DNA from 3 places in the Rhodopseudomonas sp. G2_2311 genome. Region 3 is predicted to be linked to each of the others. Evidence: riboswitches for the same ligand, from Rfam matches in the RefSeq annotation. Region 3 holds a riboswitch; each other region holds the start of a gene.
What was found. Region 3 has a riboswitch for cobalamin ahead of VRZ08_RS18795 (cysteine-rich small domain-containing protein). Riboswitches for the same ligand answer to the same signal wherever they lie in the genome.
Positions count from the first base shown of each region.

Region 1: another riboswitch for cobalamin. It lies ahead of VRZ08_RS05950 (ABC transporter substrate-binding protein); the one in region 3 lies ahead of VRZ08_RS18795 (cysteine-rich small domain-containing protein).
Region 2: another riboswitch for cobalamin. It lies ahead of VRZ08_RS06000 (hypothetical protein); the one in region 3 lies ahead of VRZ08_RS18795 (cysteine-rich small domain-containing protein).

Region 1 covers NZ_JAZDRK010000003.1:103,285-114,364, forward strand. The annotation lists gene VRZ08_RS05885 (Crp/Fnr family transcriptional regulator) at 1-550, opposite strand, end outside; gene VRZ08_RS05890 (hypothetical protein) at 682-876, opposite strand; gene VRZ08_RS05895 (hypothetical protein) at 904-1,077, opposite strand; gene VRZ08_RS05900 (hypothetical protein) at 1,184-1,306, shown strand; gene VRZ08_RS05905 (DUF72 domain-containing protein) at 1,311-2,048, opposite strand; gene VRZ08_RS05910 (SDR family NAD(P)-dependent oxidoreductase) at 2,166-2,951, shown strand; gene VRZ08_RS05915 (patatin-like phospholipase family protein) at 3,155-4,237, opposite strand; gene VRZ08_RS05920 (hypothetical protein) at 4,197-4,613, opposite strand; gene VRZ08_RS05925 (hypothetical protein) at 4,742-5,101, shown strand; gene VRZ08_RS05930 (cysteine hydrolase family protein) at 5,098-5,703, shown strand; gene VRZ08_RS05935 (ferritin-like domain-containing protein) at 5,787-6,278, shown strand; gene VRZ08_RS05940 (zinc-dependent alcohol dehydrogenase) at 6,438-7,610, opposite strand; gene VRZ08_RS05945 (hypothetical protein) at 7,784-8,107, shown strand; cobalamin riboswitch at 8,230-8,431, shown strand; gene VRZ08_RS05950 (ABC transporter substrate-binding protein) at 8,464-9,399, shown strand; gene cobA (uroporphyrinogen-III C-methyltransferase) at 9,432-10,181, opposite strand; gene VRZ08_RS05960 (cobyrinate a,c-diamide synthase) at 10,181-11,080, opposite strand, start outside.
Region 2 covers NZ_JAZDRK010000003.1:117,048-123,582, forward strand. The annotation lists gene cbiE (precorrin-6y C5,15-methyltransferase (decarboxylating) subunit CbiE) at 1-154, opposite strand, end outside; gene VRZ08_RS05980 (cobalt-precorrin-6A reductase) at 153-935, shown strand; gene cobJ (precorrin-3B C(17)-methyltransferase) at 902-1,663, opposite strand; gene VRZ08_RS05990 (precorrin-2 C(20)-methyltransferase) at 1,660-2,388, opposite strand; gene VRZ08_RS05995 (precorrin-8X methylmutase) at 2,385-3,014, opposite strand; gene VRZ08_RS06000 (hypothetical protein) at 3,011-3,574, opposite strand; cobalamin riboswitch at 3,684-3,889, opposite strand; gene tcuB (tricarballylate utilization 4Fe-4S protein TcuB) at 4,006-5,112, opposite strand; gene tcuA (FAD-dependent tricarballylate dehydrogenase TcuA) at 5,099-6,403, opposite strand.
Region 3 covers NZ_JAZDRK010000016.1:57,050-68,129, forward strand. The annotation lists gene VRZ08_RS18770 (branched-chain amino acid ABC transporter permease) at 1-278, opposite strand, end outside; gene VRZ08_RS18775 (amidase) at 314-1,828, opposite strand; gene VRZ08_RS18780 (substrate-binding domain-containing protein) at 1,992-3,176, opposite strand; gene VRZ08_RS18785 (MarR family winged helix-turn-helix transcriptional regulator) at 3,335-3,778, shown strand; gene VRZ08_RS18790 (acyl-CoA dehydrogenase family protein) at 3,942-5,087, shown strand; gene VRZ08_RS18795 (cysteine-rich small domain-containing protein) at 5,151-5,486, opposite strand; cobalamin riboswitch at 5,678-5,877, opposite strand; gene VRZ08_RS18800 (histidine phosphatase family protein) at 5,930-6,505, opposite strand; gene VRZ08_RS18805 (Crp/Fnr family transcriptional regulator) at 6,683-7,414, shown strand; gene VRZ08_RS18810 (Crp/Fnr family transcriptional regulator) at 7,428-8,168, opposite strand; gene VRZ08_RS18815 (HWE histidine kinase domain-containing protein) at 8,423-10,960, shown strand; gene VRZ08_RS18820 (ABC transporter ATP-binding protein) at 10,980-11,080, opposite strand, start outside.

The sequences.
Region 1 (11,080 bases), on a different contig from region 3:
CCGACTGGGTGAACGGCGAAGGGAAGCAGTAGTCGCGCGCCTGGCCGACCGCCTGCAGCCGCGTGGCGATCTCGCACAGCAAATGCGTGACGCGGGTGAGCGAGTCGCGAGCGCCGAGATTGACCACCCAGTTTCGCAACGCTGAGACGTCCGCCAGCGCCAGCATCGCCAGCGCATGCGACATTTGACGACTCTGCGCCGCGATCGACCGGAAGAAGGCATGCGGCACCAACGCCACCACGGCGGGGCCGAGTGCGTTCAGCGTCGCCTGCCGGCTCGGTGCCAGGATCGTGTGTAAATCCGGCACGTCGCCGGGCACGTGGATCGACGTGATCAACGCATCTCCGCGGTCGCCTTCGCGCCAGCACAGATAGCCTTGCAGCACGACGCAACAATCGTCGGAGCGTTCACCTTGGCGGAGGCGTTCGTGCGGCTTGAGATGCCGAATGGTGGCCGGCATGCCAGCAAGCAGCTCGAGGTCTTGGTCGGACAGCTCCGCAAGACTGGTGAGACGGTTGGCCAAATTGGTGAATGCGAAGCCAGTTCGCATCGGCGGTTCACTCTCACTGATGATCACGGCAGCGCAGAGTAGCGAGACGTGACCCCGCGGTCTTTATCATAGGATACAGAGCGATATTGACCGGCCGATGCGAGGCGGGCCGTGCGAAGAGACAAAACGACTCAAGCCGTCTGGCCGGGGGCGTCGTTCCGCGGCGTCTTCTTCGCACGCTGTGGCGTCATGCGATCGCGGTCCTGCTGACTGCCGTCGGTGGTCGAGCCGAGTTCTTCCCGAGCGATATCGTCCTCACTGAACGACGGTTCGCGACCGTTGATCGGCGTGTCGGTCGGATGCGTCAGGCGAGTGCGGTTTGCCATGGTCGGATTCCTCAATGCGTGCGCCGATCAGCGATCCTGCTGATAGCCTTGGTTGTGGGTGTTCTGTTCGATGTTGTCGCGCCGGCCTCGGGTGGTATCGACATCGCGGACGCGGTGATCGTCGTGCGGCGCCGAAGCGGGAGCGGCGCCCGGGCCCTTGGGGCTGCGATTGTCCGGCGGCATTAGTGGTCGCTTCGACATCGCTGGTCCTCCTGCGATGAACGCGAGGCGGTCGGAGCCGTTCCTCAAGGTTGCTGAACGCGCTCCGCCACAGGAACAACCGCCCGCGTCAGCACTTAGGGACACCATGGAAGACGACAAACGTGAAGCCAAACGCACTGGCAATGAACCCGCTCCACTGCTGATGATTGCCGTCGCCGTGGTTCCGCTGATCGCCATCGTGGCCTGGCTGCTGGGCGTATTCGGCTGAGCTCTCAGGGCCGAATGGCTTTCACCATTGCCTGAAGCCGCAGCGCGTCGCCCGGTGCAGCGCTCTTCTGGTCATTGTCGAAATAGACATACACGTCGTAGCCGGCGCGCTTCCAGCCTGCAGCGCGCTTGGCCCAGTGTTCGAGGGCTGCGGCGGAATAGCGGCCTTTGTAACGGCCGCCCGGACCGTGTCCGCGGATGTAAACGAAATCCGCGGTGCGGCGCCACGGCGCCGGCGCGTCGTGGTGATCGGAGAGACACAGCGCGATGTTGGCATCCCGCAGCAGTCTGACCACCTCCGGCGTGTACCAGCTCGGATGGCGGAATTCGAAGGTGTAGCGCCGCCGCGCGGACAGCATCGGCAGGAAATCGCGCAGGCGGCCGGTGTCGACTTCGTACTGCGGCGGCAGTTGAAACAGGATCGGGCCGACCTTATCGCCGAGCAGCGCCAGGCGCTCTTCCATCAGCGCGAGGCTGTTGGCGGATTTCTCCGACAGCCGTTTCCAATGCGTGATGAACTTCGAGGCCTTCCAGGCGAACACGAAGTCCTTGCCGGTTTGATCGTGCCATGATCGCACGGCGGCCGGCGTCGGGGTACGATAAAATACTCCGTTCAGCTCGGTGGTGGCGAGCTGGCTGGCGTAGTACTGCAGCTGGTGCTTGATCGGAAAGCCGTCGGGAAAGAATGGCCCGCGCCACGACTGATAGTGCCATCCCGATGTGCCGATCAAGATCCGCGCCAAGATGATGTGCTCCACGTTGCCGTCGCAACAAGCGGCGTCCGCTGTGCTGGTTCCGAACCGCTGGCGAGGAACGGGCGATGGTGGCGCCTGTTGACCGCGAAATCATCGGAGCATGTCATGACCGAACAACGTCCCTTCGCCGTCGTCACCGGAGCTTCCACCGGCATCGGCTTCGAGCTCGCCAAATGCTGCGCCCAAGCAGGCTTCGATCTGCTGATCGCTGCGGATGAGCCAGAGATCGAAAAGGCTGCCGCCGAGCTGCGCGCTGCCGGCGTCTCGGTCGAGCCGGTGCAGGCGGATCTGTCGACCAAGCAGGGCGTCGACCGGCTGGCGGAGGCGACCAATGGGCGGCCGGTCGATGCATTGATCGCCAATGCCGGCCGCGGGCTCGGACACGCCTTTCTCGATCAGGACATCGAGCAAGCTCGCAAGGTGATCGACACCAACGTCACCGGCACGGTGCTGCTGGTCCACCGCATCGGCAACGAGATGCGCCGGCGGAACGCGGGGCGGATCCTGATCACCGGCTCGATCGCCGGTTTCACGCCGGGCAGCTTCCAGGCGATCTACAACGCCACCAAGTCGTTCCTCAACTCGTTCTCCTTCGCGCTACGTGACGAGCTGAAAGACACCGAGGTGACCGTCACCTGCCTGATGCCCGGTGCGACCGACACCGAGTTCTTCCGCCGCGCCGACATGCTGGATACGGCGGTTGGTACTGCCAACAAGGACGATGCCGGCGAGGTCGCCCGGATCGGCTTCGACGCGATGATGAGTGGTGAAGGCGATGTCGTCAGCGGATGGAAGAATAAGCTACAGACCGCGGCGGCCAACGTGATCCCGTCCGGCGTGCTGGCGAGCCAGCATCGCAAGATGGCGGAGCCGGGCAGCGCCAAGCGCTGAGGCGTACGTGACGGAGGCGATTGAAACGGGCATCCCGCGGATGTCCGGCCGCTTTATGGCGGCAATCACCAAAGTGCGGGTGGAGATACCCGCCTGACCGCAATGGCGCGCACGCCTTCCGACATGAGCGGTGAGGTTGCACTGATGCACGGCGTTGATCGGATGGCGGCGGTCGGGCAGCAGCGGTGCGTTCGCCGACAACGTCAACGGAGTTGCGCGGCCGGCTGCAGCGCCGCTGCCTGAGGTGCGGTGCAACGCCGGATCACGCGGAGTCCGTCGGTCGCTGGGGCGCCAGGCGCAAGGGCCGCCATCATGTCGTCGAACCCGATCTGCCAGCGCTGCGCCAAAGCGCGCCGAGAGAAGTTGAAGCTCTTCTCCGGCCCCGGCTCGCTCGGGCCTGCGCGATAGCTCAACAGGGTAATCTCGTCCTGGAACGCCGCTGCCCCGGCGGCGCTGCGCTCGAGCGCCCTGATACGGATCTTGTCCTTCAAACGCAGGTAGGTTTGATTGCCAAATAGCAGGTCGTTCTTGCGCTCGAGCGCCGCTTCCAGCGAGGCGGGCGGCTGATCGTCGCGTGCATACAGATCCAGCACGAATAGCCGCAAAGGCCCCCCGGACTCGGTTAGGATCGGATCGAACGGCGCATTCATCGACAGCCCGCCGTCGACCAGTGTCCGAACGCCGATCGTCACCGGAGCGAACTCCGGCAAGAAACCACAGCTGGCCAGCAGGTGATCGAGCGCGATTGGCTCGCGGTGGGAGTCGAAAATCACTGGGTCTCCGCTGCAGACGTCCGTGGCGGCGATCGAGAGCCGCAGGTCGCCTCCATTGATGCGGCCGAAATCGATCAACCGCGCGAGCCGGCGGCGCATCGGTCCGAGATCGTAAAGACTGCGGAAGCCGAACGGTGCCGGCAACCTCGGATGGAAGTGGTTCGGGTCGCCGATCAGATGTGCCGTCACCGCGCTGATCCAGCCTTCCAGATGCGGTAGTGGCGACCAAATGGGTTCAGTGCGGGTCAGGCTCCAGAACTCGCGCAAAGCATCAATGCGACGATGCGGCGGATTGCCCGCGATCAGCGCGGCGGTGATTGCGCCGGCTGAGGAGCCCGCGAGCCAGTGCAACGGCTGGGCTGGCTGTGCGAAGGCCTCGAATGCGCCGCCGTGATACGCAGCCAAGCTGAGGCCGCCGGCGAACACTAGGGCAGTGACGGTGCCGTCGTTGTGGTCGGGGCGCCCGTCCAAGCTAAGCGGCCTCCGAGGCGTGGCCGTTGCGGGGCCGAGCATCGTCGGTTAGCGCCTGCGCGCAGGCCCAGTCCAGCATGGTGATGCCACCAACAGCCGCGAGGGCGAGCGCCACGTTGCCGCGTTTCGGATTGTCGCGGCGGAGCTGCAGCGCGAGCGTGCCGACATCGAGCGCGTCGCCGCCGACCCGGCTCCAAACCGATGCGGCCGACTCGGTGGTGAGGATGGCGACACCTGAAGCGATCTCTCGTGCGCCATAGAGCTGCAGCAGGTGCTCGTTGCCTTCCATGCCGAGCGCGCGTGCGAGACGACGCGGCGCCAGCACCTCTGCTGCGCCAAGGCCGAGCGACACCCATCCGAGAAACCTGGCGAGCCGACGGGATTCGCTTGGCGTCATTTGCAGGGAGGCAGAAGTCATCGGTGTGGTCTCCATCAGGTTCACCCGCCAACGATGCCGATCGTGCAGCGTTCCAACTCAGCCTGAGCGCCGGATTGGAACGTGGCCCGAGGCCGACGGTTCTTTGCTTATCCACGATGGAGAGCGACGTGCGTGTGATCCCGACCCGCCTTCATGGCGCGATCGACTACCTGGTGTCGGTGCTGGTGCTGGCGTTGCCGTTCATAGCCGGTGAGCAGGGGGGCCTGCGCTGGATGTTCACGGCGGTGGGCTGCGCCGGAATCATCTACAGCCTGATCACCGATTACGAGTGGGGCGTCGTGCGGCTACTGCCGGTGCCGTGGCATCTAGCGCTCGACGTGGTGTTTGGCGTTGCAATGCTCGCCCTTGGCATCTTCCTCTGGCTATCACTCCTCGGGGTGATCAGCGCCGTGGTCGGCATCGCCGCGCTGATCCTGGCGGCCATCACGGAGCTGCGCCCGCGCACAGCGCGCCCGATCGCGTCATGATCAAGCCGCCACCGGCCGAGCCGATCGAGGCTGCCATCCACCTCTGCGTCGATATGCAGCGGATCTTCGCGCGCGGCGGTGTGTGGGAGACGCCGTGGATGGAGCGCGTCCTGCCGGTGGTCGTGGATGTCTCGAACCACTATGCGAGATCAACGATCTTCACCCGCTTCATCACGCCCGAGCATCCGGAGCAGCGGCCGGGGCGGTGGCAGCGTTACTACCAGCGCTGGGAGGCCGCTTTGCGGCCCAATCTGGAGCCGGAACAGCTCGACCTGGTGCCGGAGTTGCAACGCTTGGTGCCGCCCGCGCAGGTGATCGACAAGCCGGTGTACTCCGCCTTCAAGCACTCGCCTTTGGCATCGATGCTTGTCGAGCGCGGCGTTGGCACCGTGGTGGTCACGGGGGCTGAGACCGACGTCTGCGTGCTCGCCACAGTGCTCGATGCGGTGGACCTTGGTTTTCGCGTCGTGCTGGTCGAGGATGCGCTGTGCAGCTCGTCCGACCCTGGTCATGACGCACTGATGACGATGTACCGCACCCGATACGGCCAGCAGATCGATCTCGTCGGTCGAGAGATGCTGTTCGATCTCTGGAAGTTTTGACGCAAGGCGAAGGCTGGTTCCGATAGGAACGGTGCACATCCGGCCACGTTGAACGCGCGATCATTTCAACTGGAGACTGAAGAATGGCTCAGGACGCACGTGAGATCTTTGTTACCGGGCTGCGCAATGCCCACGCCATGGAGACCCAGGCGCGGGAGATGATGGAGCGGCAGTCCGAACGGCTCGACGACTATCCGGAAGTGAAAGCCCGGGTGCAGCAGCATTTGCGGGAAACCGAAGGTCAGCTCAAGCGGCTCGACGAGTGCCTGTCCGCCTGCGGCGAAAGCGCCTCGATGCTGAAGGACACCACGCAGTCGTTCATGGGCAATATGGCGGCACTGGCTCACACCGTGATGCCCGACGAGATTTTGAAGAACACCTTCGCCAACAACGCCTTCGAACATTTCGAAATCGCCGCCTACAAATCGCTATTGGCGCTTGCCGACATCGCTGGCTTCGGTTCGGCCGAGCCATTGCTGCAGGCGTCCCTGAAGGAAGAAGAAGCGATGGCGGCGTGGATCGACCAGAACATCGACAGCGTCACACGATCCTACGTTCAGGCCCAGGCGGCCTGAGCTTATACTCCTGATAAATCGGAAGACTGTGGCCGGGCTCAGCCCGGCCATTTCGTTGGTGCCGTGCACCGTCGGACTTGATCCCTCCTAGAACGACGATGGCCGGGCGATCCCGGCCAGGATGAAGTCTTTGTATGTCGTTCTATGAGCTGAGCTCGCTCAGGTTGGTTTCATCACCACCTTGATGCAGCCCTCCTTCTTGTCGCGGAAGGTCTTGTAGAGTTCCGGGCCTTCTTCCAACGTGGCGCGGTGGGTGATCACGAAGGAAGGATCGATCTCGCCGTTTTGGATGCGGCCGAGCAGTTGCGGCAGATAATGCTGCACCGGAGTCTGCGCCATCCGCATCGTCAGGCCGCGGTTGATCGCCGAACCCATCGGGATCTTGTCGAGCAGCCCACCATAGACGCCGACGATCGACACTGTGCCAAAGTTTCGGCAGCAGTGGATCGCCTGGCGCAACACGTGCGGCCGGTCCGTGCCCATGAAGGTGGCCATCTTCACGCGGTCGACCATCGAGTCGAAGCTCGCCATTGCGGCCGCTTCGGTTCCGACCGCGTCGATGCACGCGTCGGCACCGCGGCCGTTGGTGAGATCCTGGATCTTGTCGTAGACGTCATCGTCCATGAAGTTGATCACGATCGCGCCGGATTGCCGCGCCATCTCCATGCGCTCCGGCACCGTGTCGATCGCGATCACGCGTTCGGCGCCGAGCAGGAAGGCGCTCTTGATCGCCATCTGGCCGACCGGGCCGCAGCCCCACACCGCAACTGTCTCGCCGCCTTTGAGATTGCAGAAGTCCGCTGCCATGAAACCGGTCGGGAAGATATCGGACAGGAACAGAACCTGCTCGTCGGTCAGTCCATCGGGCACTTTGATCGGACCGACGTCGGCATACGGCACGCGCAGATACTCGGCCTGACCACCGGCATAGCCGCCGAGCATATGCGAGTAGCCGAACAGGCCAGCGGGCGAATGGCCCCACATCTTCTCAGCCGCTTTGGCGTTGGGATTCGATCGCTCGCAGCCTGAATAGAAGCCGCGCTGGCAGAAGAAGCATTCGCCGCAGGAAATGGTGAACGGGACCACCACCCGATCGCCGACCTTGAGCTTGGTATTCTCGGAACCGACCTCGACGACTTCACCCATGGTCTCGTGGCCGAGCACGTCACCGCTCTGCATCGACGGCATGATGCCGTCCATCAGGTGCAGGTCCGAACCGCAGATCGCGCAGGCCGTCACTTTGATGATCGCATCGCGGCCGTGTTCGATTTTCGGATCCGGCACGCTCTCGCAGCGGATGTCGTTCTTGCCGTGCCAGGTCAGAGCTTTCATCTGCAGTTCCTCGTCGTTGATGGCGAGGGGAAAAGCCGAACATGGTCGGTTGTTCCTGTTGCCCGGCTGGAACGCCGCGACCTGAAGACGCGACTGGTTAGTTAGGAACGGCGTCTCCGAAGCTCCGTTGACCTCTGCGCAACTCAGCAATCAGAACAATGACAGGAGCGACGATGATGGTGCGGAAGACGACGACAGCGATGGCCGTGCTCGCAGTGCTGGCGCTTGGCGCGAGCCAAGTGATGGCCCAAGGCGGTGGTGGCGGCGGTGGAGCCGGCGGCGGCGCGGGTGGTGGTGCCGGGGCCGGCGGTGCCGGCGCAGGAGCCGGTGGAGCAGGCGCGGGCGCCGGTGGCGCGGCTGGCGGCGGCGCGGGCGGTGGCGGCCCGTCGAACTCCGATCGTGGTGGTCAGGGCTCGGGCAGCGCGCACGGCGCGACCAATTCGACGACGCCGAGCTCGGACGGCCAGTCGGGCGCAACCACGCCGATGCGAAAGTAAGCGAACCGGCGGCGAGAAGCCGTGAAGTTCAAGCCGGGTGGTGCCTGACTGCACCTCCCGGCTTTTTGCTTGCCAGGTAGGCTGCGGAAGATGGTCGTCTTGCCGGGGGCTGGGCGACGTGCTTAACCCAGACGTGTACCGGTGCCTTTCGCTGAGAGAGGTGAAACGGGAATGCGGTGCGGGGCGATGCCCCAATGCCGCAGCTGCCCTCGCAACTGTGGGCGGATCGGAGCGTCCTCGAATGCCACTGGCCGAACTGGCCGGGAAGGCGGACGCGACGGATATCCGCGAGCCAGGAGACCGGCCGGTGCATGGTGTGCAACTCGTTCGGCGATGGGCCGGCGGAGGATGTCGTCTTGGACAGAACAATTGCGCCGCATTGCGGCGTCCGGCCCCCCGTCGCGTTGCGTGACCGGCGTGCGCCTCGCTGGCGTTCCCGCTTGTTGCTGGTGGTCGCCGCCGTTGGTTTGCTGGCCTCGCCAGCGTTCGCCGCCTCCAAGCGGATCGCCTCGATCAACATGTGCACCGATCAGTTGCTAATCGCCCTGGCTGATGCCGACCAGATCGCTGGCCTCGGACCGTATGCGCGTGATCCGAGGCTGTCGTGGCTCGCCAAGGAGGCTGAGCGATTTCCGAAGCTGTCCGGTGAGGCCGAGGATCTGTTGATGCTCGCGCCCGACGTGGTGCTGGCCGGCCGCTACGGCAAGCGTGCCACGCGCGAGTTGCTGCGCGCGCAGAACATTCCGGTCGAAGAGTTCGACGTGCCGCGGACGATCGACGAGGTGAAACTTCAGATCCGACGAGTCGGCGCGCTGGTCGGCCATCCTGAACGCTCGGAGGCGATGATCGCGTCGGTCGATCAGGCCGCGGAGCGGGCACGACGCACCGCCTCGCGGTGGCAGGGCCGGGTGCTGGCGTTGTCGCGGCGCGGCTGGGTGACCGGCGGCGATAGTCTGCTCAGCTCGCTGCTGCAGACCGCTGGCCTGTCGAATGCGGCGTCCGACCTTGGTTTCGCCTATGGCGGCTTCGCCTCGCTCGAAGCGATCGTCGCATCGCGGCCGGACCTTTTACTCGTATCCGAAGAGCAGCCGGTGGCTGAAGATCAGGGCAAGGCTCTGCTGCTGCATCCCGCGATCCAGCAGGCCTATCCGGCTAGCCGACGGATCGTTGTTCCAGATCAGCTCACGGTCTGCGGCGGCGCGATGCTGCCGGTTGCGCTCGATCGACTATCCGACGCGATCGAGCAGATCAGCCAGCGCCGAGGCGTTGCGGCGGCCGCGCCGCGGCAGTGAACGCGTCGTCGTCGCCGGCCGCGTGCTGGCGATCAGCTCTCCTCCAGCGCTGCGCCGTACAAAATCATGCAGGGGCCGGCCGGCCGGTCGGCGGTGAGGCGCGCGGCGATCTCGCTGACGCTGCCCCGTTGCACGTTGGTCGCATCGGAGCCGAGGCTTTCGACCATCACGGCCGGCGTCGCTGCGTCCAGGCCGCGGGCGATCAGTTGCGCCGCGAGGGCCGGGAAGGTGGCCTTGCCCATATAGACGCAGGTCGTTGCGGTGGCGTCGGCCAGCGCTGCGAGGTCGAGATCGCGCGGTAGGCGGCCGTCGACATCATGGCCGGTGACGAACTGCACCCGGCGCGCGACGCCGCGCTTGGTCAGCGATGCGCCGATCGTGGCGGCAGCAGCGGTCGCCGTGGTGATGCCGGGCACGATCTCGACCGCGATACCGGCCTCGCGCGCGGCCCGCAGCTCCTCGTCGGCGCGGGCAAACAGTGTCGGATCGCCGGCCTTCAGCCGCACCACATGCTTGCCATGCAGCGCGTAGCTGATCGCGAGCCGGCTGACTTCATCCTGGCGCGGCGAGGGATGGCCGGCGCGCTTGCCGACCGCGACCATCTCGGCGTTGGGATCGAGATACGCCATGAAGTCTTCGCCGGCGAGGTCGTCGTACAGCACCACGTCTGCGGCCTGCAGGCGCTTGATCGCGCGCAGTGTCAGCAGGTCGGCATCGCCCGGGCCGGCGCCGACCAGCGTGATGCGGCCGGGTGCAGCGGCGCTTTCGAAAGAGTTGGACATCAGGCGATCGCCCCCTCGGCGACATCGATCAGATGGAAGAAGGTGCCGGTGACGTGGCCGCGGCGGCTGCCGGTCTCATCAGTGAGTCGGCCGGCGGGATCGCGGATTTCGGCGAGCGGCTCGTCCGCCACGGCGACGACGCGCGCGTAGTGATATTCATGGCCGCGCAGAACGGTGCCCGCCGCATGGCCGGCGGCTGCGGCCTGCAAGGTCGCGAGCCGGTAGCCGAGATGCAGCTTGCGGCTGGCGAAGTCGGTTTCGAGGCCGAGCAGTCCGGCCATCGCATGGCGCGTGCCGTCGGCATCGATCAGGCCGGCACCGAGCGTCATGTAGCCGCCGCACTCGCCGTGCACCGGGCGGGTTTCCGCGAATGCGCCGAGCGCCGCCTTGAATCGCGTCGCCGCCGCAAGTCGCCCGGCGTGTAGCTCGGGATAGCCGCCCGGCAGCCATGCGGTGTCGCAGGATGGATCGGGGCCTTCATCATTCAACGGCGAAAACGGCACGATCTCGGCGCCGGCCGCGCGCCAGCCGGCGGTGAGGTGCGGATAGATGAACGAGAACGCATCGTCATGCGCCAGCGCGATACGCTGGCCGGGCGGCGGCAGCGGACGTATCGTCGATGCGATCGGACGCGCCGGCTGCGCAGCGCGGATCAGCGCGTCGAGGTCGATACCACGCATGGCGCTGTCGGCGAGTTGCTGCAGGCGGGTGTCGAGCCTCGCGGTCTCGCGCGCCTGCACCAGGCCGAGATGGCGATTCTTCAGCGTGAGATCGCGTTGCCGCTCGAAGCTGCCCAGCACCGGAATGTCGTGCGCGGCGAAACCATCGCGGACCAGCGCTTCATGGCGCGGGCTGGCGACGTTGTTGAGGATGACGCCGGCGATGCGGACGTCGTTGCG
Region 2 (6,535 bases), on a different contig from region 3:
ATGCGGCGACGAGGGAGAGATGGCGATCACCGCCGACGATCAGTTCGGCTGTGTCCAGCAGCGCCCGTGCGCGCGCCGACAACCCGTCGAGGCCGTCCTCACCGATTCCGACGATGGACAGCCAGGGCTGCGTCGTGTCATCGCTGCGGATCATGACGCTCCCTTCATCGCATCGCTCGCGCGTGTTGATCCTCGGTGGCACGGCCGATGCCTCGGCGCTGGCCAGGACGATCGCCGCCGAGCCCAACATTGACGCGGTTCTGTCGTTCGCGGGCCGTACCGATCACCCGAAGCCGCCGCCGATCCCGTTTCGGGTTGGTGGTTTCGGCGGCGTCGGCGGTCTGGTCGATTACTTGCGCGCCGAGCGGATCGAGCGCGTCGTCGACGCGACGCATCCGTTCGCGGCGCAGATGAGCCGCCATGCGGTGATCGCCTGCGCCGAAGCCGGTGTGCCGCTGCTGGCGCTGGAGCGGCCGGCGTGGCAGGCCACCACTGGCGATCGCTGGACCGAAGTCAATGATCTCGATCAGGCGGTCGGTGCGCTCGGCGCTGCGCCGCGGCGGGTGTTTCTCGGCATCGGCCGCCAGAACCTCGAATTGTTCGCGTCGCAGCCGCAGCACGCTTATCTGGTGCGGCTGGTCGATCCACCGCGCGGGCCGCTGCCGTTGCCGAACGTCGATATCGTGGTGGCGCGCGGACCGTTCGATCTCGCCGGCGACCGCGCGCTGCTGCAGGCGCACCGTACCGAGATCGTCGTCGCCAAGAACGCCGGCGGCGATGCAGCCGTCGCCAAGATCACCGCGGCGCGCGAACTCGGGCTGCCGGTGATCATGGTGAAGCGGCCCGCGGTGCCGGATCGGCACTGTGTCGCCACGGTCGCCGACGTGATGGCCTGGCTTGGTCACGACAGCGCTCCAGAGAACCGCGGGGTGTAGACGAAAGCGGAGCCGCTGCGACGCGGAATGATCTTGGTCTGCGACGAGCCGATCATCACCAGCGTGCGCATGTCGGCGCGTTGCGGCACCGCCTCGCCGAGCGGCGCCACGTCGATGCGTTCGCGCGGATCGCTGATAGCGGTCGCAAAGATCACCGGCACCGACGCCGGATGGATGCTGCGCAGCAGCTCGAAGGCGCGGCCGAGCTGCCAGGGGCGGGCTTTCGAGATCGGGTTGTACAGCGCGATCACGAAATCGGCTTCCGCTGCGGCGCGCAGCCGCTTCTCGACGGTCTCCCACGGCTTGAGATTGTCCGACAGGTTGATCGCGCAGAAATCGTGGCCGAGCGGCGCGCCGATCCGCGCTGCAGCGGCGAACATCGCGCTGATGCCGGGGAGCACGCGAATGTCGAGCTCGCGCCACGACGGATCGCCGGCCTCGATCGCCTCGAACAGCGCCGCCGCCATCGCGAACACGCCCGGATCGCCGGAGGAGACGATGACGACATGCCGGCCCTCGGTCGCCAGCCGCAGCGCGAAGCCTGCGCGATCGAGTTCTTCGCGGTTGTCGGAAGCGTGCCGCTGCAAGCCGTCGCGTTCGGCGACGCGAGCGACATAAGGTGCGTAGCCGACGATATCGGTCGCATGCGCCAGCGCGGCGCTGACTTCCGGTGTGATCAGTTCCTGCGCGCCGGGCCCGAGGCCCGCGACAACGACAGATCCGGTCATGGCCGTCGCCCCTGTCCGTGGACCAGCACGATCGAGAAGTAGGGCGCGTCGTCGGTGGTCTTGTCGGCGAGCGGCATCACCACCTGATCGGCCATCGCGCCGCGCTCGACATAGATCGCGCGATCGAGCAGGCCGGCGTCGTCGAGGGCGCGGCGCACCTTCGGCAGATTGCGGCCGAGCTTCATGATCACGATCGCATCGCCGGTGGCGAACGCCGCCTTCAGCCGGTCCGGCCCGAGCGTCGCTGGCACCACGCAAAGCACGTCGTCGCCGTAAGTGATCGGCGTGCCGCTCGCGGTCCAGCACGCCGCCATGCCGGAGATGCCGGGGACGACTTCGACGCGGACGCGCGGCGCCAGCCGGCTGTGCAGATGCATGAACGAGCCGTACAGGAACGGATCGCCTTCACACAGCACGACGACGTCGCGGCCTTGCGCGATGTGCTCGGAAAGCCGCGCGACGCATTGTTCGTAGAAGCTGCGCAGCGTCGCCGCATAGGCCGGATCGTCGAGGGTGATTTCGGTCGTTACCGGATAGTCCATCGGCTCTTCGATCACGCCGTCCGGTAACAGTCCGTCGGCGATGCGGCGGGCGTGACCGGGGCGTCCGGCTTTGCGGAAATACGCCACCACCCGCGCTTCGCCGACCAGCTGCGCGGCGCGGACGCTCATCAGGTCGGGTGCGCCGGGGCCGACACCGACGCCGTAAACGGTCGGTGCGCTCATTCGCGTTCGCTCGCCAGGGCGTTGATTGCGGCCGCGGTCATCGCGCTGCCACCGCGGCGGCCACGCACGATCACGCAAGGCGAGGGCGAGTCCGCCAGCAGCGCTTCCTTGGATTCGGCGGCGCCGACGAATCCGACCGGGATGCCGATAATCGCCGCGGGGCGCGGTGCGCCAGGCTCTGCCAGAATTTCGAGCAGGCGGAACAGCGCGGTCGGCGCATTGCCGATCGCCACCACCGCGCCCTGCATCCGGTCGCGCCATAGATCGACTGCGGCGGCCGATCGGGTGGTGCCGAGCTGTGCGGCAAGCGCAGGAACGTCGGGATGGTTCAGCGTGCAGATCACCTCGTTGTCGGCCGGCAGCCGCTTGCGGGTGACGCCGTTGGCGACCATCTGGGCGTCGCACAGGATCGGCGCCCCGGCCTGCAGCGCGGCGCGGCCGGACGATACAAATCCGGGCGTGAACGCGATGTCGCCGGCGACTTCGACCATGCCGCTGGCGTGGATGATACGCACCGCAATCTTTTCCTCGTCGGGGGTGAACCGATCGAGCGCGGCTTCGGCGCGGATGATCGAAAACGACTGACGATAGATCGCGTCGCCGTCTCGTTCGTAAGCGTAGGTCATCGGACGGCGTCCTCGATCAGCTCGGGGAGAATGGAGGGATGCTGGTTGGCTTCGGTAGTCGCGCTCTCGCTCGGCGCGTCCATGGCAGAGATGCTGAGGCCCGCGGCGAGGGCGAGTTGCATCAGGATGGCGTGTGCGGCATCGCCAGCGCGCTGAATGTAAAGCCTGTTCAGGCGACGGAGCGTCGTGGGGGGCAGGTTAGTGATCAGTTCGCTCGGAACGTCGGGCTGCTCGCGGGTAGAGAGGACCGCGAAGGCAATGCGTCGGCTGCCGGCGAATGCGGCGATTGCTTCGATGGCTTCACGGCAAGGATGCGCCTGATCCGGCAGAGCGATCAGGAGCGCGCGTAGCGGCGACGCGTCGAGGGAGCGATCACATGCCTGCGCAGCGAAGCTTCCGAGATCGCTCACGCACAATCGGTTGGCGTTGCCGGGCCATGCCTGAACGAAGGCCGCCAGCGTCTCGGCGCAGGGCGACAGCACCGCGATCTCGGCGGGGTCCGGCGGAAGCGACGGCTGAGAACCGGCAATGACACCGGGATGGAGCGCAGTGGGCGGCATCGCGCCGAATCTCGTCGGTTGGCCATCGCGGGCGATGGCTCAAAACCGGCGAACGGACCTGCACTCCGGACCGCCGAAAGACATCCCGGGGCACCCCGCCCGAAACGACGTCATCATAGCAGGCGACGGCAGGTCTCCTGGCTCACGGGTCGTCGCCGATGCAGCCTTCCCGGAATATCTCCAGTGGCGTGTTGCGTCGGCTCACCGTTTACAGTTGCGGGGGCAGCTTCGGCTCGACCGCTGCAAGGCAGCGTTCTTCCGATATTCCCTCTTCGTCCTGTCCGAGGACAGGACACCGTCGGCGCGGGATGTTTGGGACGGAAACGGCGAACTGTCAATCGACCATCATTGGCAACTGGCCGCCGAGAGCCCTCATCAAATTCGCGCCAGCTTGATCGGGATCAAGGCGTATCGCCGGAGGCCTCCGGGGCTCACGCCAACGTGCTGCGGCGGCTGTCGATCGCCGCACGCAGCAGCGCCGCCGCCCGGAACGGCGCGTGCAGCGCCTTGCTGAACGGCAGGGCGGCGAACAGGCCGAACACCAGCCCGAGATGGGTGGTGAGCAACAGCCCCATCGCCGGCGTGCTGCGGAAGCCGAGCACCGCGAGCCCACTGGAGCCGACCAGGGTGAGCAGAATCAGAAACGCAACGTTCAATCTGGTTTCGCCGCGATCACTCGGCGCAGGATCGGCCCACGCTTCCAGTCCCAGCAGCCCGACAGCGCCGACGGTCATCGTCACGCCGCCGCCGAGCCCGAGCATCACCGGCAGGCTGGCGACCGGGTAGGGCGCCATCACGCCCAGCAGGTGATGATAAGCCGAGGCTACGATCGTCGACAGGCCGCTGAGCACGAAGCCGCCGGCGGTGAGGTGATGCAAGATCCGTCGCCGCTGCGAGGTTCGCTCATCATGGTCATGGCAGCCGGGTCCGCCGCCGCCGAGGTGGCGCAGTGTGACGATGTCCGACAACGCGATCGGCAGCGCGCGCACGATCTCGCTGATCGTCGTCTTTGGCGCGATCGTGCGCCAGTATCGCAGGGTCGCCAGCGTGATCGCTGTCACCGCCCACGCGAACGTGCCGCCTGCGAGCCCGGCCATCGCCGGCCACGGCAGCACGCGATAGAACGCGCCTTCGCCAGCGTATGTCGTCCGTAATGCTTCTGGTGAGCCCGTGCCCAGCACCAGCGCGAAGGTGATCAGCAGCGCGAGCGCGACGGTGGCGGGCACGGCGAGCGATGAGGCGCGAAAGGCGCGACCGAGCGCGGGCGGCCACAGATGGTCGGCATAAGAGTGCTGCCGCAGTTCGGCGAACGTCGCCGGCAGATTGACGGCGAACGGATGCGGTGGTGCGTACTGGCAATCGTGCCAGCAGCCCTGGCAGTTGTGGCACAGGTTCGACAGGTAGCTGACGTCGCTCAGGCTGAAGTTGTGCTTGCCGTCGATCGCTGGAAACACCGGGCAGAGCCCATCGCAATACATGCAGGCGCTGCAGATCCGCAGCACGCGCTCGGCTTCGAGCATCGGATCAGCCGCGGACATGGCGCGCTGCCTCCTCACCTGCGATCTGGCCGAATACTGCCGATAGGGTGATGCCGAGCCCGGCGAGATAGCCGCGGCGCAGCACATTCGCAGCCATGATCATGCCGGCCGCGAACAGATCGTCGTGGCGGCGACCGTCGGCCTGGACCACCCGCATCGTTGCATCCACCTTGATGCCGTAGTGCACGAACGTCAGCCCCGGCCGCATCGGATAGGCGGCAAATGGTGGCTCCGCGATGGTACGCGCGGCGTTGGCCGGGGCGGCATTGAAGTCCTCGATGCTTTGCAACAGAGCCGTGGGATCGATCTGCAGCGCGGCAGCTAGTTCGCCGAGGTTCGGCGCAGTGACTGGCGCCAGGGCGGATGGCGCGGCACGGGCGAGGCCTTGGGTATCGAGCACCAGATAAGCGATCTGGCCGGGGCAGGCGGCGATCCTTGGTCCCCATTTGGCGTAGTGCGTTGGCTGCGATCCGGCCCCTGCGACATCGATGCGCGCGCCGGATCGGTCGACCACGAGGCCGAGCGGAATCGACGTGATCCGGGTAACGATGCCGCCGTCGAATTGCGGGCCGCGCGCGTCGACCGGAACGACATGACAGGTGGTCGGATCGCCGATCGTACAGCCGCCGGCCGCGATCAGCAGATCGAGCAGACGACCGTCCGAATAAGGCGTGCCGCGGACCATCCAGCCTTCGGCGGTGCTGCCGAAATTTTCCTGCAACCAGGCGGGGTCGGCCCCGGGGCCACCGGCACAGACAACGACGCTCCGCGTGCGGATGGCGGCGTCCGCCCCAGCGGATCGGACGTTGATCGTCCAGCCTTCGTCTTCGGCACGCTGCAGCGACCGTGCCTCACTGTCGTAGCTGATCGCGACGCCCATCCGGTCGGCGGTGGCGTACAACGCGTTGATCATCGCCTTGCCGCCGCCGAGCGGAAACGCGGTGCGGCGGGAATACGGCATCACCCCGGTGCCAGGCGGCTGTAGATGCACGCCGTGCTCGATCAGCCAGTCGGCGATGCTGCGCGCGCGTTCGATCAACAGTTCCGTCAGCACTTGGTCGGTGCCGTCGCCCGTGACGCTGCGTAGCTCGGCGCGCAGTTCATCCGCTGTGTAGCGATCAGGGACATAAGCCTGTGGCGTCTCGTGGGTCAGCCGGAAATTGCGGCCGTGACGGGCGTTGCCGCCGCGTAGGGGGCGCGGTGCCGCTTCGAGCAGGCGGACCGAAGCGCCGCTGCGGCGCGCGGCGATTGCCGCGCAAAGACCGGCGATTCCGCCGCCTATCACCGTCACATCCCACAGCAAGATGCGGTCAATCCGGTCGAGATGATGCGCCAGGGCCGCTCGAGAGCGGCGAGAGAAAGCGCGGCTTGGTGGACCTTCGTCTTAGAGGGCGGCTCCGGGTTGTTGTCAATCTTGCGCCCG
Region 3 (11,080 bases):
GCCACGATCGGCGCGGCGTAGAAGCGCCGCACGATCAGCCGTTCGAGCACCAATCCGAACGCCCCGACCACGAACGGCGCCGCGACCATGCCGGTCCACACCGGCAGGCCGGCGGTGTGGGCCAGGTAGGTGATGTAGGCACCGAGCAGGACGAATTCGCCCTGCGCGAAGTTGAAGATGCCCATCATGCTGGCGATGATCCCGAGCCCCAGCACCACCAGCACGACGATGGACCCGAAGCTCAGGATTTCGAACAGGGCGGCGAACAGGTTTTCCATTCGGCGTTACCGGCTGACGGACCTCGCGCGCGTTGCTACATCGTCTTCCAGTCGCCCGACTGTTCGAACGCGTGGGCCGCACGGTAGATCGTCGGTTCATCGAAGTGCTTGCCGACCAGCATCAGGCCGATCGGCAGGCCATCGACCATGCCGCAGGGGATCGACATCGCCGGATGATGGGTGATGTCGAACGGCGCGGTGTTGGTGATCATCTCGAATGCGCGACCGATCACTTCCTCACGGCGGGCGTTCGGCGCCGGCAGCGGCGTTGCCTTCATCGGCGTCGTCGGCATCAGCAGAAGATCGAAATTTGCCAGCGCCGCATCGTAGGCGGCGGTGATGCGCCGCGAGATGTTGACGGCCTTGCCGTAGTAACGCGGCCCGAAGGTGTTGTTGATATAGGTGCCGAGCAACAGCATCATCTTGGTGGTCTCGGACAGCGAGTCCGCTTGGCCGCGCCAGCCGCGATGAGCTTTCATCAGCGTCGTCGAGTAAAGATCCGGGCGGCTGAGGCCGTAGCCATCCCCCACCATCATGGTCTGGGTCATACCCTCGGTGCCGATCGGCATCCACACCGCGCCGGCCAGATTGTGCGCAGGGATCGAGATTTCCTCGATGGTAGCGCCGAGGCCAGCGAGGCGTTTGGCGGACTCGCGGACGCTTTCGTTCACGGCTGGCTCTGCGCCGGGCTGCTCGAAGCCTTCGCGGACGATGCCGATCTTCATGCCCTTGATGCCTTGGCCGAGCGCCTTGGTGTACTCGTGCACCTTGGGCGCGCGGATGCGAGGGTCGTAACCGTCGTCGCCCGCGAGCACTTCGAGCAGCAGCGCATTGTCTTCGACGTTCGCCGTCATCGGCCCGGTGTGATCGACATAGATCTCGATCGGCATGATGCCCGTGTAAGGCACGAGGCCCCAGGTCGGCTTCATGCCGTAGGTGCCGCTGAACGACGACGGCATCCGGATCGAGCCACCCTGGTCGCCGCCGATCGCCATATCGGCCTCACCCAGCGCCACCACCACAGCGCTACCTGAGGACGAGCCGCCGGCCGAGTAGCCCATCTTGTGCGGGTTGTGCACTGGGCCATTGGAGCCGGTGTGGCTGCCGCCGGACATGCAGAAATGCTCACAATGCGTCTTGCCGAGAATCTCGCCGCCGGCGTCGAGGATGCGGGTGACGACGGTGGCGTCGAAGTCCGGCACGTAGCCTTCGAGCGTCGAAGAACCGTTCATCATCGGCACGCCGGCCAGCATGATGTTGTCCTTCAGCGCGACCGTCTTGCCTTTGAGCTTGCCGAAGGGCGCGCCCTGCACGCTCGCCTTGCGATACCAGGCGTTACGTTGGTTCTCGTCCGGGCCGGGTGTGTAGCCGGGCGTGCGCGGGTACTTCACCAGGGGCACTTCGTCGGGCAGCGCCGCAACCACGTTGTAGGCATCGATCGATGGCTGCATCAGCCCACGAAACGAGACGATGTCCTCGTCGGTGAGCGACAGGCCGCACTGATCGGCGACTTCGAGAAGCTGCGTCGGGGTGGGAAGCGAAACGGCCAAGATCATTCTCCTGCGCGTAGGCGGATCGGCGATGCGGGCCCGGGGAAGGCCTGGAGCGGCGCACGCACGAATGGCGCCGCGCCGCGGTGATAATACATACGGAAATATTTTCCATTTCAAGTATTATTTTGCGACTGAATAGCGCGAGCGCGAATGGCGCCGTCTAGAAGGTGCGGAGCAGCTTGAAATCCAGACCGTCGGCCTCGGCAAGGTGCATCGTCATCCGTGCACGGCCGTCTCTGATCGTCACGTCGCCGCGGCCGCCCTGGTACACGACATTGCGCGCCGCCTGCAGCAGCGAGCGGGCCTGCAGCGTCTGCGCCTTCTCGGCAATCGTCGCCAGAAATCGCAGACCTTCATAGTTGGACTGCCCGACCGACCCGATCGGCGGCGCCGTCGGTCCGAACATCCGGCGATAAGAATCGCGAAACGCATCGTTGGCGGTGCAGTCGTAACAGCCGAAATAGCCCGATGCGCAGAACAAGTTTTCGGTGTTGTCGGCGCCGATGCCCAGCAACACCGTCTCGTCCATCGCGCCGGCCAACCGGAGGACATGGCTCGAAAGCCCAGCTTCGGCGAAAGAGCGATTGAACGTCACGCTGTCGTTGCCGATCAGCGAAATCAGCACGACGTCAGGTTGGGCGGCGCGGATCCGGTCGAGATGCCGTTCGTGATCGTCCTCGCCGAGCGGCACGAATTCCTCGCCGACCACCTTGCCGCCGGCATCCTTGATGTACTTCTTCACAGCGCGATGCGACAGCCATGGCCAGACGTAATCGCTGCCGATCAGGTACCAGCGCTGCGCCCTTTTCTCCCGGGCCAGCCAGTCGATTGCCGGCCGGCTCTGCCAGCGCGGCGTCTCCCCGATCGCCATCACGCCAGGAGCACGCTCGCCGCCTTCATAGACCGGCGTGTAGATGTAGGGCACGCGACCTCGGATGGCGTTCCGCAGTGCCACCCGCACTGCACTGATGTGCGAGCCCATCACGATATCGACGTCGTCGTAGTCGACCGCCAGCGCAACCCGCCGAGCGACATCCTCGATCGGCCCCCCGGCATCGCTGAACACCAGTTCGACCTCGCGGCCCAGGATGCCGCCGCGCTTGTTGATTTCCGCAGCCGCAAGCAGCGCCGCATTGGTCGAGGCCGGTCCCCACAGCCCGGGCGAGCCCTGGAAGGTGACGAAATTCGCAACGCGAAGCTTGTTGCGTGCGCGGCGCGAGGCCGCGCCGCCGCCGTCTCCCGGCCCTTCCACCCAACGCGCGTCGGTAAGCGCGCCGCGCTCGAGAAGACCGAGCGGCGGCACTCCATAGGCGCCACTATGTCCGAGATCGACAGCCGAAAGCACGCCCTCTCCTGCCAGGTGCGGGTGATCCCGCCGAAGTCCCCTCCCCGGGTTCGACGATCGATGCTATTCGAAAATATTGAATCTTCAAGGATTGCTGTGCATATAGATGCAGCAAACTGCGCATCCGATTCACTCAGACGGAACGATAAAGTCTCATCGTGGCCAAATCGCCGACCCGCAATCCGCCGATCACCGAACACCTCGCCTATCTGCTGGCGCAGGCCAATCGGGAGATCAACCGCCAGCTCGAAGCACGGCTACGCAGCGAAGGGGTGCCGGTCGAGCAATGGCGCATCCTCAAGGTGCTGTCCGACGGCAAGGGCCATTCGATGGGCGAACTCGCCGAGGCGGTGCTGCTTAATCATCCGACCCTGACCAAGATGATCGATCGGATGGTTTCGGATTCGCTGGTGTATCGCGTCCAGGATCCGGAGGATCGCCGCAAGGTGCTGATGTACACCTCCGACCGCGGCAAAGCTCTGACCCAGCGTCTCAATACGTTGGCGCTGAGCCAAGAGGCGCATATCGCCGAAAACTACGGCGACAAGGCCACCGCCGAGCTGAAGCGGCTGCTTGAAAGCCTGATCGACAGCGCCACCTGAGCGCCCTCCATCGTCGCGCATGCTGCGGCTGCGAACAGCGCAGCCGCCTGCAGCGACACGCCGCAAGATACGGCGGTCGCAACGTCTATCCTGCACCGCCGAACTGGCCTAGATCAGCGGGCGATGCGCCGTGCCAAGCGGCCGCCCATTCGAGTGAGGAAACATGGAATACCGATCGCCCTGGATGACCGAAGAACTGGACACGTTCCGCGACCAGTTTCGCAAATTCCTCGCCAAGGACCTCGCACCCCATGGCGACAAGTGGCGCAAGCAGAAGATGGTCGATCGTTCGGCCTGGCTGAAGCTCGGCGAAATGGGGGCGCTGTTGCCCAGCGTTCCGGAAGAGTATGGCGGGCTCGGCGCCAGCTTCGCCTATGATGCCGCGGTCTATGAGGACATGGAGAAGATCGTCCCCGACGCGCTGTCCGGCGTCACCGTGTCGAGCGGCATCGTGGCGCACTACATCCTCAACTATGGCTCGGAAGAGCAGAAGCGGCGTTGGCTGCCCGGCATGGCGCGCGGCGAGCTGATCGGCGCGATCGCGATGACCGAGCCCGGCACCGGCTCGGACCTGCAGAGCGTGCGCACCACCGCCAAGCTCGACGGCGACGACTACGTCATCAACGGCCAGAAGACATTCATCACCAACGGCCAGAACTGCGACCTGATCATCGTGGTTGCCCGCACCGGCGGTGCCGGCGCCAAAGGGCTGTCGCTGATCGTGCTGGAGACCAAGGACAACCCCGGCTTCAAGCGCGGCCGCAACCTCGACAAGATCGGCCTGCACGCCTCCGACACCTCCGAGCTGTTCTTCGAGAATGCCCGCACGCCGAAGGAGAACCTGCTCGGCGGCGAAGAGGGCAAAGGCTTCGTGCAGCTGATGCAGCAGCTGCCGCAAGAGCGCCTGATCATCGCGATCGGCGCCGTGGCGGCGATGGAGCGCGCGGTCGCGCTGACTTCGGAGTATACGCGGGAGCGCAAGGCGTTCGGCCAGCCGATTATCGAATTCCAGAATACAGCTTTCACGCTCGCCGAACGCAAGACCGAAGCCTTCATCGCACGGGTGTTCGTCGACTTCTGTCTGGTGCAGCTGATCGCCGGCAATCTCGACGCCGTCACCGCCTCGATGGCGAAATGGTGGACGACGCAGAAGCAGGTCGAGACCGTGGACGAGTGCCTGCAACTGCACGGAGGCTACGGCTACATGCAGGAATACCCAATCGGCCGGATGTTCATCGACTCGCGGATTCAGAAGATCTATGGCGGAACCAACGAGGTGATGAAGCTGCTGATCGCCCGCTCGCTCTAACGCGAAAAATGCCGGCGCCTCCGCTGCCGCTGCAATCCAGCGGTGCGGAGGCGGCGGCAATGTTCAGTCGCCGCTTTCCGAGACTTCACGCTTGAGGCGGCGCGGATCCTGGGGCTGGCTGTCCCAAGGCACCGGCCGCTCCAACCAGCGCTGGATGAAATTCCACGACCGCCGATAGCCGTTGTGCGGCAAGGTGCAGTCCGAACAATCCTTGCGCGTCAGCCCATTGCGATCGACGAAGGTCTTGTAGGGGCCGGGGCACTGATAGGCGCTCAGCGGGCAGTAACAGAACAGGCAGTTGAATTCCCGCTCGACGCCGCGATGGCACGGCAGAAACGGGCAGGCCTCGTTGGTGAAGCCCTTGAAGGCTTCGTTGGTCGTTGTGTCTTTCGGCTCCATGACCGTTCCCTCGCGCCGCAGCAATTGGCCGCCGGCTCGATCGCGGCGGCGCTGTGGCTGATTCTGATTGAAGGGGGATGAGTGCTAGGCGATGCCAAGCGTCGCGTGACGCTGCTCCTGCGCCGCGCGCGGCTTTGCCTGCTAAGAGAATTCGGTCATCGCTGCTCCGCTCTCGACCCGCCGTCGATCGGTTAGATGCTTCCGTCTTCGGCCGGTCTCCTGGCTCACGGATGTCGTCTGGATCGCCTTCCCGACGCCGATGGCGTCAGTGGCATATGATCCGGACAGATCCGCTTACAGTTGCGGGGGCAGCTACGGATTTGGCGAAAAACACCGCACCGTATTCCCAGTTTCACCTCGCACGCGAGGCACCGAAGACGTCAAAACCAGAGCACGGGGCTGCAGCCTGTGCAAGCAAAAAGGCTTCGTTCTAAACGGCCAGCCTAACCGACTACGCGATTGACCCAGACGATCCGCCAGCCGGACGAACCCAGCCGGTCGATCTGCGTCAGCGACAGCGGATCGATCACAAAGCTGAGCGCAGCCTCGGGGGATGCCTTAAGGGCAATCGCCAGTACGGCGCGAATGGTGCCGGAGTGTACCACCAGCACGACGTCACCAGCGGGCAGCCGCGCCAGACCGCGCCGCACCCGTTCGATCTGATCGACGAAGCTCTCGCCGCCCGGCGGCGCCAAGCGCGCCGCATCCTGCCAGAATGCATCGTAGGCCGGGCCGAGTTCGCGCGACAGATCGTCGTGACGGCGCCCGGTCCAGCTGCCAAAATCCTGCTCGCGGAAATCGGGGTCGAGCATCGCATCGAAGCGGAGTGCTGCGGCGGTCTCGCGCGTACGCCGGCTCGGGCTTGCGACCACCGTCGCATCGTGCGGCAGTTTTTCGCCGAGCGCAGCGAGCACCGCAGTGTCGCCGAGATCGACCGGCGCGTCGGGAGCGTGAATCACGCCCTTTGGCCCATCCACCGGCGCATGCCGCACCAGCCAGAGCCGGCTGAAGTCGTTCATCGGTCATCCTCGCGCAGTCATGATTCGTCCGACAGAGCACGTCAGAGCCATGCCTCGCAAGCGACGACGACCGCTGCCGCCCGGCGTCCGAAAAAATAGAAACCTCTGCCGCCTCCCGGAGTTGAAGCCCCCAAGTTCCATCAACCCTATCAGATGATCTAACTTGAAAGGCGGACCATGAAGGATGTCCATCGCGTCCTGATCGACAAACTGCGCGAGCATTCCCGTCTGTCGGCCGATGACCTCACCGCAATCCGCAATTTGAGTTTTACGCTGCGGGAGCTCGAGAGCAGCGAGGATCTGATCCGCCAAGGCGAAACGCCGAAGGGCGCCGCACTCGTCGTCGAAGGCATGGTCGGACGGTACCATTTGCAGCGAAACGGCCGCCGCCAATTCCTGTCGTTTCACATGGTCGGCGACCTGCCGGATGCGCAGGGGGTTTTTTTGGAGCGGATGGATCATTCGCTGTGTGCGATTGGGCACGCGGTGACGGCGATCATCCCGCATCGGGAGATCCTGCGGATGTTCGAAGCCCGGCCCGGTCTCGGCTTTGCGATCTGGCGCGAAACCCTCGTGGACGCGGCGATTTTCCGCGAAGCGATCACCAACAATTCGGCCCGGACGATGAAGGCGCGGATGGCGCATCTGTTCTGCGAATTGTTCTACCGTGCCGAGGTCTCGAAGCTGACCGACGGTAACTCGATGCAGCTCCCGATCAGCCTCGCCCAACTCGGCGACACGCTGGGCATGGCGATCGCCACCGTCAATCGCACGATCTCGTCGCTGCGGGCGTCGAAGACGATGGACTTCCGCTATGGGGTGCTGACGATCCGCAACTGGCAGGGGCTCGCCAAGATCGGCGAATTCGATCCCGGCTACCTGCACCTGAAGCGCGCACCGGCGCGCTGAAGCTCTCCGAAAGCTACGCGGCAGCGTCGTCCGGCTCGGGATAGACCCCGCGCAGCACCACGTCGAAGTGCTCCTTCACCGCATCATTGCAGCGGCAGGCCCGCGACCGCAGCTTGTCGGCATCGTCGACGATCAGGGCGCCGCGCCGCGTCGTGAGAATGCCCTCCTGGCGAAATGCCTGCAGCACGCGGCTGGTGTAGCTGCGGCCGACGCCCATCATCGCGGCGAGCTGTTCATGGGTGAGCGGCACCATGCTGTCGCCGGTGCGGTCCATCGCCGCCGCGATCCACTTCGCGGTGCGCTGCTCGATCGAATGGATCGCGTTGCACGCGGTCGATTGAAACATCTGCGCCATCAGACAGTCGGCGTAACGCGCGAAAAAGGCCTTGAAGCTCGGCGACCGATCCTTGGCGGCCTGAATGTTGAGGATCGGCATGCGGACGAACGGGCCCTCGAACTTGACGACGATCAGGCAATACGCCGGCAGGAAACCGGAGCTGACGATGCCGCCGACCGCGCCTTCGCGCCCAACCAGCACCGTCTCGACGCCGCGGCCGTCGCCGTCGGTCACCTCATAGGAGACGAGGCTCGGCCCGCACGGGAAGAACGCGCTGCCGACGTGATCGCCGGGGCGATACAACAGATCGCCGGCGGCCCGGGTCTCGCACCTCAGATGCGGACGCACCAGCTCGAAATCGCTCGGGCTCAGTGCTCGCAACAAGTTGTTGTTCGGTCGCTCAGAAGAGGCGATCACGGCTGTTCCTCTGTCTACTAGTGAACGGAACAAATAATGCGCTGCGGCTACATTGGTTCCAGCGTCCAAGCGAGGCACGTTGCGAGTGTCTCCAGCCTTAGCCCGGTGGACGGCTTGTCAGCTCGCCCCTCCCCACACCGTAAGGCACCCATTGGCTGTAGGCGCAACGATCCTATCGACGACGGCTTCTGCTCATCGCTCAAATGAGATCAGGTGTGTAGCAACGTGCGCCGCGACGACGCGGAGGGCACGCCGTGCCGCATAAGGTCGATCTCACCTCTTGCGATCGCGAGCCGATCCATATTCCCGGCAGCATTCAGCCGCGCGGCTGCCTGCTGGCGTGCGACTCGCAAGCGGTACGGATCACGCGCATCTCGGAGAACGCCGGCGCGATCCTGGGCCGCGAGACGCCGCGGGTCGGCGAGCTGCTGGCCGATTACTTCGGCGAGACCGAAGCCCATACGCTACGCAACGCGCTGGCGCAGGCCTCCGATCCGAAGCGGCCGGCGCTGATCTTCGGCTGGCGCGACGGCGGCACCGGACGCACCTTCGACGTCTCGCTGCATCATCACGACGGCACCTCGATCATCGAATTCGAGCCCGCGGCCGCCGACCAGGCCGACAACCCGCTACGGCTGACGCGGCAGATCATCGCACGCACCAAGGAGCTGAAGTCGCTCGACGAGATGGCGGCGCGGGTGCCGCGCTATCTGCAGGCGATGCTCGGCTATCACCGGGTGATGATGTATCGCTTCGCGGCCGACGGATCCGGCAAGGTGATCGGGGAGGCCAAGCGCAGCGACCTCGAGAGCTTTCTCGGCCAGCACTTCCCGGCCTCCGACATCCCGCAGCAGGCGCGACTGCTGTATCTAAAGAACGCGATCCGCGTGATCTCGGATTCGCGCGGCGACAGCAGCCGGATCGTGCCGGAGCGCGATGCTTCCGGCGCCGCGCTCGATCTGTCGTTCGCGCACCTGCGCAGCGTCTCGCCGATCCATCTCGAATATCTGCGCAACATGGGCGTCAGCGCCTCGATGTCGCTGTCGATCATCATCGACGGCACGCTGTGGGGGCTGATCGCCTGCCATCACTACGAACCGCGTGTAGTGCCGATGGCCCAGCGCGTCGCCGCCGAAATGTTCGCCGATTTCTTCTCGCTGCATTTCACCGCGGTCCATCACCAGCGCCGTTTCCAGTCGTCGCTGCGCACCCGCCGGACGCTCGATGCGCTGACCAGCCAGATGTCGTTCGATGCCTCGGTCGACGACTTCCTGCGTGCGAATCTCCCGCGCATTGCCGACCTGATTCCGAGCGACGGCGTCGGGCTGTGGATGAACGGCGTCTGGACCGCGCATGGCTCGACGCCGCCGGCGAATGCGCTGCCGTCGATCATGTATCTGCTCACCGGCCGGGCCGGCAACGAGATCGTCGCCACCCATGCCCTCGCCGATCGGATCGTGGCGGCGACCGACTATACGGGTGCGGCCGCCGGCATGCTGGCTATCCCGTTGTCGCAGACCGCCGGCGATTACTTGCTGTTTTTCCGCAAGGAGCAGGTGCAGACGCTGAACTGGGCGGGCGATCCGAACAAAACTTACGACACTGGGCCACTGGGCGACCGGCTGACGCCGCGTAAGAGTTTCTCGATCTGGAAAGAGCAGGTCGAAGGCCAGTCGATCCCGTGGAGCGCGGATGATCGCGACACTGCGGCCACCGTCCAGGTCGGCTTGCGCGAAGTGCTGCTGCGGCAGAGCGAAATTCTCTCGGCCGAGCGCAAGAAGGCCGAAGTGCGCCAGCGCGTGCTCAACGAGGAGCTGAACCACCGCGTCAAGAACATCCTGGCGCTGATCAAATCGCTGGTGAACCAGCCGGCCGGCGAAGGCAAATCGCTAGAGGAGTTCGCCTCGGCCTTGCGCGGGCGGATCATGGCGCTGTCGTTCGCGCACGATCAGGTGGTGCGGTCCGACGGCGGCGGGGCGCTGCTCGATCTGATCCGCGCCGAACTATCGCCCTACCCGGCCACGCAGATCACGCTGGATGGTCCCGACGTCGGCCTGGATTCCCGCGCCTATTCGGTGCTGGCGCTGGTGCTGCACGAGTTGGCCACCAATGCGGCGAAGTACGGTGCGCTGTCGCGATCATCGGGCCGGCTGCGGGTGAGCTGGTCGGTGCGCGACGACGGCCGCTGCGACATCGAATGGACCGAGAGCGGCGGCCCGCCGGTCCGGCCGCCGACCCGGCATGGCTTCGGCACGGTGCTGCTGAGCCGCAGCATTCCGTTTGATCTCGGCGGCTGGAGCGAGATCGACTACACGCCGGGCGGTGTTGTGGCGCGGCTCGGTATTCCCGGCCAGTTCGTCACCGAGTCGCTGCAGCGGCAGTCGAGCCCGCAGCCGAACAATGCGAGCGTCGACAGCAGTTCGTTGAATATCGCCAATGCGGCGATCCTGCTGGTCGAAGATCAGCTCGTGATTGCGCTCGATGCCGAGGAAATGCTCGGGGCGATCGGTGCGAAGTCGGTGATCTCGGTCGCGTCCGCCGAAGAGGCGCTGCTGACGATCGCGCAGCGGCCGCCGACGCTGGCGATCCTCGACGTCAATCTCGGCAGCGGCAGCTCCCTGCCGGTCGCCGACGAGCTGGAGCGACTCGGAATCCCATTCATGTTCGCGACCGGCTACGGCGACACCGCGATGATCCCGGAGCGGATGCGCGACCTGCCGATCGTGCGCAAGCCATATTCGATCGAGTCGCTGCGCGGCGCCCTGTCGGCGATGCTCGACGCCCGCGGCTGACGAGCTCCCCGCCCCGGCCTCAGCCGATACCGACACCGAGCAGGCGGTCGGCCAATTCCCGATCGGCCCTGAACTCCGCCGCCTGGCCACGCCAGACGATCCGGCCGCGCTCGACCACCA